Regions from separate parts of the Paenarthrobacter sp. NPDC090522 genome, predicted to be linked through region 1. Evidence: predicted binding sites of a transcription regulator. Region 1 holds the regulator's gene; the other holds the start of a gene.
The links. Region 1 encodes HrcA, which represses chaperone genes, less so after heat shock. Its sites were predicted from a motif close to TTNGCACTCGNNNNNNNCGAGTGCNAA; they were not measured.
Positions count from the first base shown of each region.

Region 2: a site for HrcA is predicted at 3,108-3,134, ahead of groES (co-chaperone GroES). Genes of this name have one in related genera too.

Region 1 is NZ_JBIVXL010000001.1:254,747-259,213, forward strand. Features, by position in the region: gene ACIQT2_RS01160 (16S rRNA (uracil(1498)-N(3))-methyltransferase) at 1-363, opposite strand, end outside; gene dnaJ (molecular chaperone DnaJ) at 366-1,496, opposite strand; gene hrcA (heat-inducible transcriptional repressor HrcA) at 1,548-2,555, opposite strand; gene ACIQT2_RS01175 (DUF3097 domain-containing protein) at 2,772-3,623, shown strand; gene ACIQT2_RS01180 (DUF4870 domain-containing protein) at 3,728-4,141, shown strand; gene hemW (radical SAM family heme chaperone HemW) at 4,154-4,467, opposite strand, start outside.
Region 2 is NZ_JBIVXL010000004.1:75,909-80,375, forward strand. Features, by position in the region: gene ACIQT2_RS05930 (LuxR C-terminal-related transcriptional regulator) at 1-799, opposite strand, end outside; gene groL (chaperonin GroEL) at 968-2,581, opposite strand; gene groES (co-chaperone GroES) at 2,668-2,964, opposite strand; gene ACIQT2_RS05945 (hypothetical protein) at 3,159-3,581, opposite strand; gene ACIQT2_RS05950 (SAM-dependent methyltransferase) at 3,649-4,467, shown strand, end outside.

The sequences.
Region 1 (4,467 bases):
CCGCACGATGGAACGTTCCGCCTGCCAGGGAATGACAGCGTCGATGCCGAGTTCCGTGGCGGTCTCGATGGCGAGCTCGTCCCGGTCGCCCTTGGCCAGGGCCTGGACCAGCACCAGCCGCACCGACGGTTGTTCCTCGAAGACCACGTCCGTTGCCGTCACCGAAAGCGAGCCTTGGCCGGCGTCGGACACCTTGCCAGTGAGCCGGGCGCCGGACCCGTCCGCGAGATCCACGGGTTCGCCGACGGCCAACCGCTTCACGGTCACGGCGTGGCGGGCTTCAGGACCTTCGAGGATGAACACGGAACCCGGCCCCAGTCCGTCCAGGCTCCCGGCCGGGGTGAAGAAGACGGGGTTGCTCACCGCTACAGGTTACCGAGCTTGTCCCGGAGCTTGGCGAACATGCCGCCACTGGCTACGAGCTTGCCTTCCGTGAACTGCTCACCGCGCAACTTCGCAAGCTGCCTCAGCAGGTCTTCCTGCGCGGCATCCAGCTTGACCGGCGTCTCGACGTGCAAGTGCACCTTGAGGTCTCCGCGGCCGTAGCCACGAAGATGGGTGACCCCCAAACCGCGGAGGGTAATGATTTCACCCGACTGCGTGCCCGCCTTGACGTCGATTTCCTGGGCGCCATCGAAGGTCTCCAGGGTCAGTTCCGTTCCCAGCGCGGCAGCAGTCATCGGCACGCTCAGTGTTGCGTGGAGGTCGTCGCCTTCGCGGATGTACGTGGAATCGCTGTTGACGCGGATCTCAACGTAGAGGTCGCCGGCAGGGCCTCCGGCAGGGCCTGCCTCACCCTGGCCGGACAGCTGGATGCGCGTTCCCGTTGCCACGCCCGCCGGCACCTTGATGGTCAGCGAGCGGCGGCTGCGGATGCGGCCCTGGCCGCTGCATTCGTTGCAGGGGTCCTTGATGATGGTGCCGAAGCCTTCGCAGGAGCCACACGGGGCCGTGGTCATGACTTGGCCGAGGATGGAGCGGACTGCCCGCTGGACCTGGCCGCTGCCACCACAGATGTCGCAGCGTTCAGGGTGCGTTCCGGGACGGCAGCAGCTGCCATCACAGGTGGGGCAGACAACCGCGGTGTCGACTTCAAGCTTCTTGTTGACGCCGAAGACCGCGTCCTTGAGGTCGATGCGGACGCTGATGAGGGCATCCTGGCCGCGCCGGACGCGTGAGGCAGGACCTGCGTGTCCGGCGCCGCCACCGCCAAAGAAGGTATCGAAGATGTCCTGGAAGGCAAAGCCCTGCCCGGAGTAGCCGCCACCGAAACCGTTGTCGGTTCCGTTCTCGTTGCCGGTGGCGTCGTACACGCGGCGTTTCTGCGGGTCGGACAGCACTTCGTAAGCGTGCGTCACGGCCTTGAACTGCTCAGCGACATCCTCGCCCGGGTTTACGTCCGGGTGCAGTTTTCGCGCCAACTTGCGGTACGCCTTTTTGATCTCTTCTCCGGTGGCTTCCGGGGAGACTCCCAAAACGTCATAGTGGCTGCTCAAAGTCAGTATCTCTTCCTTGTTGTCCTGCGGTTCTTACGTTGGTGGCCGGCGTCAGCCGCCGAGAATACGGGAAAGGTAGCGGGCCACGGCCCGCACGGCGGCCATGGTGGTGGGATAGTCCATCCGGGTGGGCCCCAGGATGCCTACCTTGGCGCCGGAGCCGTAACCCGTGGCGACCACCGAGGCCTCGGACAGCCCGTCATAGGGGTTCTCTCGACCGATGCTGACGGTGACCCCGCGCGGATCATCACCCATGTCAGACAACAACCGAAGCATCACTACTTGTTCCTCGAGGGCCTCAAGTACAGGGCCGATGCTCAGGGGGAAGTCCACGTTGGAGCGGGCCAGGTTTGCTGTTCCCGCCATCAGGATCCGCTCTTCGCGACTGGTATCGCTGAGGGATTGGAGTCCGGAGGCCAGGACCTGCGCCACCCCACGGACTTCCGGCCTGCACAAGGCCACGACGGAGGGCAGCACCTGCGGCAACAGCTCCAAAGGAGTGCCGGCAATGCTGCCCAGGAACCTCGCACGCAGGGCCAGCAACGACTCGTTGCTGACCTCGGTTCCGGCATCGATGACTTTTTGTCCCACGCTGCCGGTGTCCGCGATCAGGACCACCAGCACCTGCTTGGGTGCCAGCAGCACGAACTCCACATGCCGGACCAAGGCCCGCTTGGAGTGCGGGTATTGCACCACCGCTACCTGGTTGGTCAACTGCGACAGGAGCCTGACTGTCCGCTCCAGGATGTCGTCAAGATCGTCGGGGCCTTCAAGCAAGGAATGGATGGCCCGGCGCTCGGCGGCCGAGAGCGGCTTCACTTGGGAAATCCGGTCCACGAACAACCTGTAGCCCTTGTCCGTGGGAATGCGGCCCGCGCTGGTGTGCGGAGCGGCAATGAGGCCTTCCTCTTCCAGGACGGCCATGTCATTCCTGATGGTGGCACTGGAAACGCCCAGATGGTGCCTCTCCACCAGTGCCTTGGAGCCGACAGGTTCCCGTGAGTGCACGTAATCCTCGACGATGGCACGCAACACTTCCAGCTTGCGCGGCTCACTCATGTGCAACACCTCCTGTCGACGCTCCGAATGCGGGCTGCCCGGCATGGGATGGACCCGGGCTGACCCTTGCTTTTAGCACTCAACATGCCTAAGTGCTAACAAGTCTAGTATGGGCCACCCCGTTGCTAGCATTGAAAACGCCCGCGGATGACGTCCGGGGAGCCGGCTCCACCCGGTACCGGCCCATCAAACCCAGCGCGAAGAGGTATGAAGTCCTTGGCTTTCGACACATGGGGTCCGCAGGACCTTTCCGCACCCGTCAAACAGCAGCTTCCGGACGTGCCTGTCCAGCGCGGGATGGTCCTGGAAGACGTCCAATCCGGGTGGGTGGGCGAGGTCGTCCGGGTAGAGAAGTCCGGCGGAATGCACATCGTGTCGCTTGAGGACCGCCGGGGCAAGACGCGGTCCTTCCAACTGGGGTTCGGCTTCCTCCTGGAGGGCCAGGCCATTCGTCTGCTCCCCCCGGCCGCCAGGCAACCGGCCGGCGCTGTCCAGCCCGGCCGGACGGCGTCGGGCTCTGTCAAAGTCCAGGGCCAACGCGCACAAGTGGCAAAAGCCAGCCGGATCTGGGTGGAAGGCAAGCACGACGCCGAACTCGTGGAAAAGGTCTGGGGTGACGACCTCCGGGTGGAAGGCATCGTCGTGGAGCCGCTCCATGGCGTGGACGACCTCCGGTCCGCCATCGCCGCCTTCGGACCCGGTCCGCAACGCAAGCTCGGAATCCTGGTGGACCACTTGGTGGCCGGTTCGAAGGAGTCACGCATTGCGGCCGAGGCCATGCAGGTACCGGGAGCCAAGGGAAACGTGTTGATCGTGGGACACCCCTACGTCGATGTATGGCAGGCGATCCGCCCCAAGGTACTGGGCATCGAACAGTGGCCTGACGTGCCTCGCGGCACGGATTGGAAGACGGGAATCCTGAGGGCTTTCGGCTGGCCGCACGAAACGGCGGAGGACATCGGGCTCGGCTGGCAGCGCTTGCTCGGTGCCGTGCGGACGTATGCGGACCTGGAAGCGTCCCTTCTGGGGCGCGTGGAGGAAGTCATCGACTTCCTGACCGCCCCCTGAGCAGGGACACCTGCCCGTTTCAGGGGCGGATGGTCCCTGCAGGGAGTCCGGACCCAGTATTCTGGGACAGCAACACCGCATTTTTACAGCAAAGGGAAGACACCGTGGCAGAGAACGCTCCAGAAGAACAGGGCAGGGCCGCAGGCCAGCCCCAGTACCATGGCGCACCTGCGAATGCACTGCCCCTTACGGCAAGCGAAGACCGGCAGTGGGCCACGTTGGCGCACTTCGGTGGAATCCTCGGCTGCCTTCCGTCCTTGCTCATCTACTTGATCTTCCGCGAGCGTGGACCGTTCACGGCGCAGGAGTCCAAGGAAGCCCTGAACTTCACGCTTCCGCCCACCATCGCGGCCGTGTTGGCGAACATCCTGGTCCTGCTGCCGGTTGTGGGCAACATCTTCGCGGTCATCGCGACAGCCATCTGGGTGGCCCTGACGTGCTTCTCCGTTTCCGCGGGCATCCGCGTCAACCACGGCCAACCCCACCGCTACCGCTTCAACCTGCGCTGGATCAAATAGCGCCGCGGGCGGTCAGTCCGGCAGGATCCTGCGCACCACTGCGTCCGCCAACAAACGGCCCTTGAGGGTCAGCACCAAGCGGCCTTTGAAGGCGGCAGCGGGATCCACCAGGCCATCGGCAATCAGCCCGGCCATGGCATGCCTGCCCACTTTGTCCAAGGCATCCACGTCCAATCCCGAGCCAAGGCGCGCCTCAAGCATGATGCGCTCCACTTCCCGCGTACCGGCGTCGAGGGTTTCCCTGCCCGCAGCAGGCGACGTTGCCGCCGCCAGCCGTGAAGCGTAGGCAGTGGGGTGCTTGACGTTCCACCACCGGACACCGCCAA
Region 2 (4,467 bases), on a different contig from region 1:
CGGCACGGGCCACGGCCAAAGCTTCGTCCCAGGCACCATGGAGGATCAGCAACTCGGCGCGGAAAGCCTGGCACTGCGCCCCGAACATCACCATGTCAGGGCGTTCCCCACACCACCGCTCCAGTGCGGCCGTCCATTCCTGGGCCCTTCCTACGTCCTGGGCCAACCGGCAACTACCCAGGACGGCGCAGTAGATGATCCCGGTGGGTATGGGTGAAACTTCGCCGGCAGTCACCGAAACCATCACTTCGTCCAGCAACAGGAGGCCCTCTTCGGGGTAGCCCAGCGCCAGCCGGGACGTGCCAAGGCCAAGGCGGCCCATGGCCTGGAGGTCCTTTTCGCCAAGCGACTCCCCAATCTCCAGCGCTCTGTTGAAGAACCCGTAACCCGCTTCGGGATCGCCGCCACGCAGAGTGCCGAGGCCCGTCGGTATGAGCAGGTAGCCCTCGCCGGCAGAAGGATGTCCAAGTCCCTCCACCAGGCGCTTGGCCTTGGCCAGCCACCCGCTTCCCCGCGCGTATTCGCCCATGTCCATCAGGAACATCACCAGCCATGCGGCGCAGCGTGCAGCGCTGTCCGGATCCCCCACGGTCAGATGCTCGTCGTGCGCCCGGCTGAGGTACTCCACCCCGTCACCGTTAAGCCCCAGCAACATGGCAACCGAGGCGAGGAGCTCCATGTCCTGGGGCGGCAGCCCGCCCTCCGAATCGGCGCGGACGAGGCACTCCAAAGCGTCGCTCCAGCGGCGTTCCGTGAAAGCCGAGCGACCCAGGTCCAGGGCAGTGACAGGTGCTGTCATATTTCACTTCTCCGGTGGAAGCGGCACGGTTGGCGTACGCAACCGCCACTTCCAGCGTCAGGTTACCGCCCGCCGTCGTACGCGGACAATAGCCATCCCGAACCCCCCAGAAGGCACAAAGAAACCCCGGCCACGCAGGCGTGACCGGGGTTTCCAGGAGCAGGCAGCTTAGTGCTGGTGGCCTGCGTGTGCGTCTTCTTCCTCTGCCGGCTTCTCGGCAACCAGGGTCTCGGTGGTGAGAACCAGGGCAGCGATCGAAGCGGCGTTGCGGAGAGCGGAGCGGGTGACCTTGACGGGGTCGATCACGCCGGCGGCGATCAGGTCCTCGTATTCACCGGACTTGGCATTGAAACCGTGGTTGGCGTCCAGGTCGGAGACCTTGGAAACCACCACGTATCCGTCGAAGCCGGCGTTCTGGGCGATCCAGCGCAACGGCTGCGTCAGGGCGCGGCGGACGATGCCGACAGCGGCAGCTGCGTCACCCTCGAGAGCCTTGACGGCGGGAGCCTCGTGCAGCGCCTTGAGGGCGTGGATGAGGGCGGAACCACCGCCGGAAACGATGCCTTCTTCAAGGGCGGCACGCGTGGAGGAGACAGCGTCCTCAATGCGGTGCTTCTTTTCCTTGAGCTCAACCTCGGTGGCTGCGCCAACCTTGATCACGCCGATGCCGCCGGCCAGCTTGGCCAGGCGTTCCTGCAGCTTCTCGCGGTCCCAGTCGGAATCCGTGCGGGTGAGCTCAGCGCGGAGCTGTGCAACGCGGTCGGCTACGTCCTGCTCGGTACCGGCACCGTCCACGATGGTGGTGTTGTCCTTGGTGACCGTGATACGGCGTGCCGTACCCAGGACCTCAAGGCCAACGGTGTCCAGGCTCAGGCCGAGGTCCGGAGACACGACCTGTGCACCGGTGAGGGTGGCGATGTCCTGGAGCATGGCCTTGCGGCGGTCGCCGAAGCCCGGAGCCTTGACGGCCACAACGTTGAGCGTGCCGCGGATACGGTTGACGATCAGGGTGGAGAGGGCTTCGCCTTCGATGTCTTCGGCGATGATGAAGAGCGGCTTGGAAGCCTGGAGGGCCTTCTCCAGCAGCGGCAGGAAGTCCTGCAGCGAGGAGATCTTTCCCTGGTTGATCAGGATCAGCGCGTCTTCGAGGACGGCTTCCTGGCGCTCTGCGTCGGTGACGAAGTACGGGGAAAGGTAGCCCTTGTCGAACTGCATGCCCTCGGTGAGGACCAGTTCGGTCTGCGTGGTGGAGGACTCTTCAATGGTGATGACACCATCCTTGCCCACCTTGCCGAAAGCCTCGGCCAGCAGTTCGCCAACCTCGTCGCTCTGTGCGGAGATCGCTGCGACGTTGGCAACCTGCGTGCCTTCGACTTCGCGGGCGTTCTCCAGCAGGCGGGCGGCGATGGCTTCCACGGAAACCTCGATGCCGCGCTTGATCTCGCCCGGAGCGGCGCCGGCTGCGACGTTGCGCAGGCCTTCCTTGACCAGGGCCTGGGCGAGCACAGTTGCCGTGGTGGTGCCGTCACCGGCAACATCGTTGGTCTTGGTGGCGACTTCCTTGGCCAGCTGTGCGCCAAGGTTCTCGTAGGGGTCGTCCAGCTCAACTTCGCGGGCGATGGTCACGCCGTCGTTGGTGATGGTGGGGGCGCCCCACTTCTTGTCCAGCACCACGTTGCGGCCGCGGGGGCCGAGGGTCACCTTGACGGTGTTGGCGAGCTTGTCGATACCGGCCTCAAGCGACCGGCGGGCAGCGTCGTTAAACGCAAGCTGCTTTGCCATGGTTGTGTCCTTTCAGAACGGAAAACCCGCACCACTGGCGGCTGGAGGATATTCCAACGATGCCTGCGGTGCGGGGTTCCAGGAAGTTACTTGACGACGATCGCGAGGACGTCGCGGGCGGACAGAACGAGGTACTCGCTGCCACCGGTCTTGACTTCGGTTCCACCGTACTTGGAGTAGATAACGACGTCGCCAACGGCTACGTCCACCGGTACGCGGTTGCCATTGTCATCGAAGCGGCCGGGGCCGATTGCAACAACTTCGCCTTCCTGCGGCTTCTCCTGTGCGGAGTCCGGAATGACCAGGCCGGAAGCCGTGGTCTGCTCTGCTTCGAGCGGGCGAACAACAATACGATCCTCAAGAGGCTTAATCGAGACCGACACTCGGATCTCTCCTTTTCATGAGCTGATTCATGGACAAAGAACAAGGGTGCCGAGGCGTGCAACCGTCGTCGCGGTGCCGGTAGCTGCCTGGCGTGGTTAGCACCCACCAAGGGAGAGTGCTAACCAAGACTCTATGTAAGGCGTTAGCACTCGGTCAAGGTGAGTGCCAGCATTTCGTCATGGGTGAACCCGGCTTACTGGTCCCTCAGGTCATCGAGGTCGAAGTCCTCGTCGTCGCCGTCCGCCGCAGAGGCCCCGCGGTTGAGGTACAGAACGATGCCGGCTGCAACGGCGACGACGCCGGAAACCACCAAGCCGATGATCCCGCCTGCGCGGACTCCGCTGTACAGCTCCCGGATGTCGCGGGCCTCGTCGGTTGCGTCATTGACACTCTTGCCCGTCACCGAATAGGCGGCGGCATTGAAGGAGTCCAACGCAAAAATCACTATGAGAAGGCCGACGCAGATCACGGCGATCACGACGCCGGCAATCAAGGCCGGGCGGGCATAGGTGGAGAGGGACCGGCCGGCGGAATGCTCTGCGGCTCCTGGATGGACGGGCTGGTTCCCGTCCGGGCTGTCGGCGTCGGAGGGCTGCGGAGCTGCGGTGTCTTCCATGAAATCAACCCTATCGGGCTGATCGGTCCGGTCTCAGCCCCGGACGCGAAACGTTAAGCTGGATGCCATGCCCAACGCTCCCCAGGAACACCTCGCGCCCTTGCTCACCACCGAAGGATGGGAACTGCTTGGCTCGCTGGGACCCTACCGGGAAGCCGACGCGCTGGCCCTGAACGCCTCGCTGCGCAAGGCCGGGCACTCCCCCGAGCTTGTGGCCGCCGTCCTGACGCAGTCGCGCCTGCGGACCAAGGCCGAGGCCAAGTTCGGCGAGTTCGCCCATCAGATGCTGTTTACCCAGGCGGGCTTGGAACAGGCCACCCGCCTCAATGTTGCAGCCCGGCACGCCGAGCGCTTCGTGAAGGCAGGGATCTCCCACGTTGCTGATCTGGGGTGCGGGTTGGGTGCCGATTCCCTGGCGCTGGCGTCCATGGACGTCAACGTGACCGCGGTGGAGATGGACGAGACGACGGCCGCCTGCGCAACCATCAACCTGATGCCGTTCCCGCATGCCACGGTGGTACATTCCGATGCCACGTCTGTGGACCTCTCCGGGGTGGACGGTGTGTGGCTCGATCCGGCCCGACGGACCACCTCAACCTCTGGAACAAAGCGAATTTGGGACCCCGAGGCATTCTCTCCCCCGCTCTCGTTCGTCGAGGGCCTGGCAGCATCCGGCCGTGCGGTGGGGGTCAAAATGGGTCCGGGCATGCCCCACGATTCCGTCCCGGGCGGCTGTGAGGCCCAGTGGGTTTCCGTGGGCGGTGACGTCACCGAAGTGACCCTGTGGTTCAACGCCGTAGCCCGCCCCGGGGTTCGCCGCGCAGCGCTGGTGATCGGCGCCCAGGGCGCTGCCGAAATCACCAGCGGCGAGGATTTCGATGGCGGT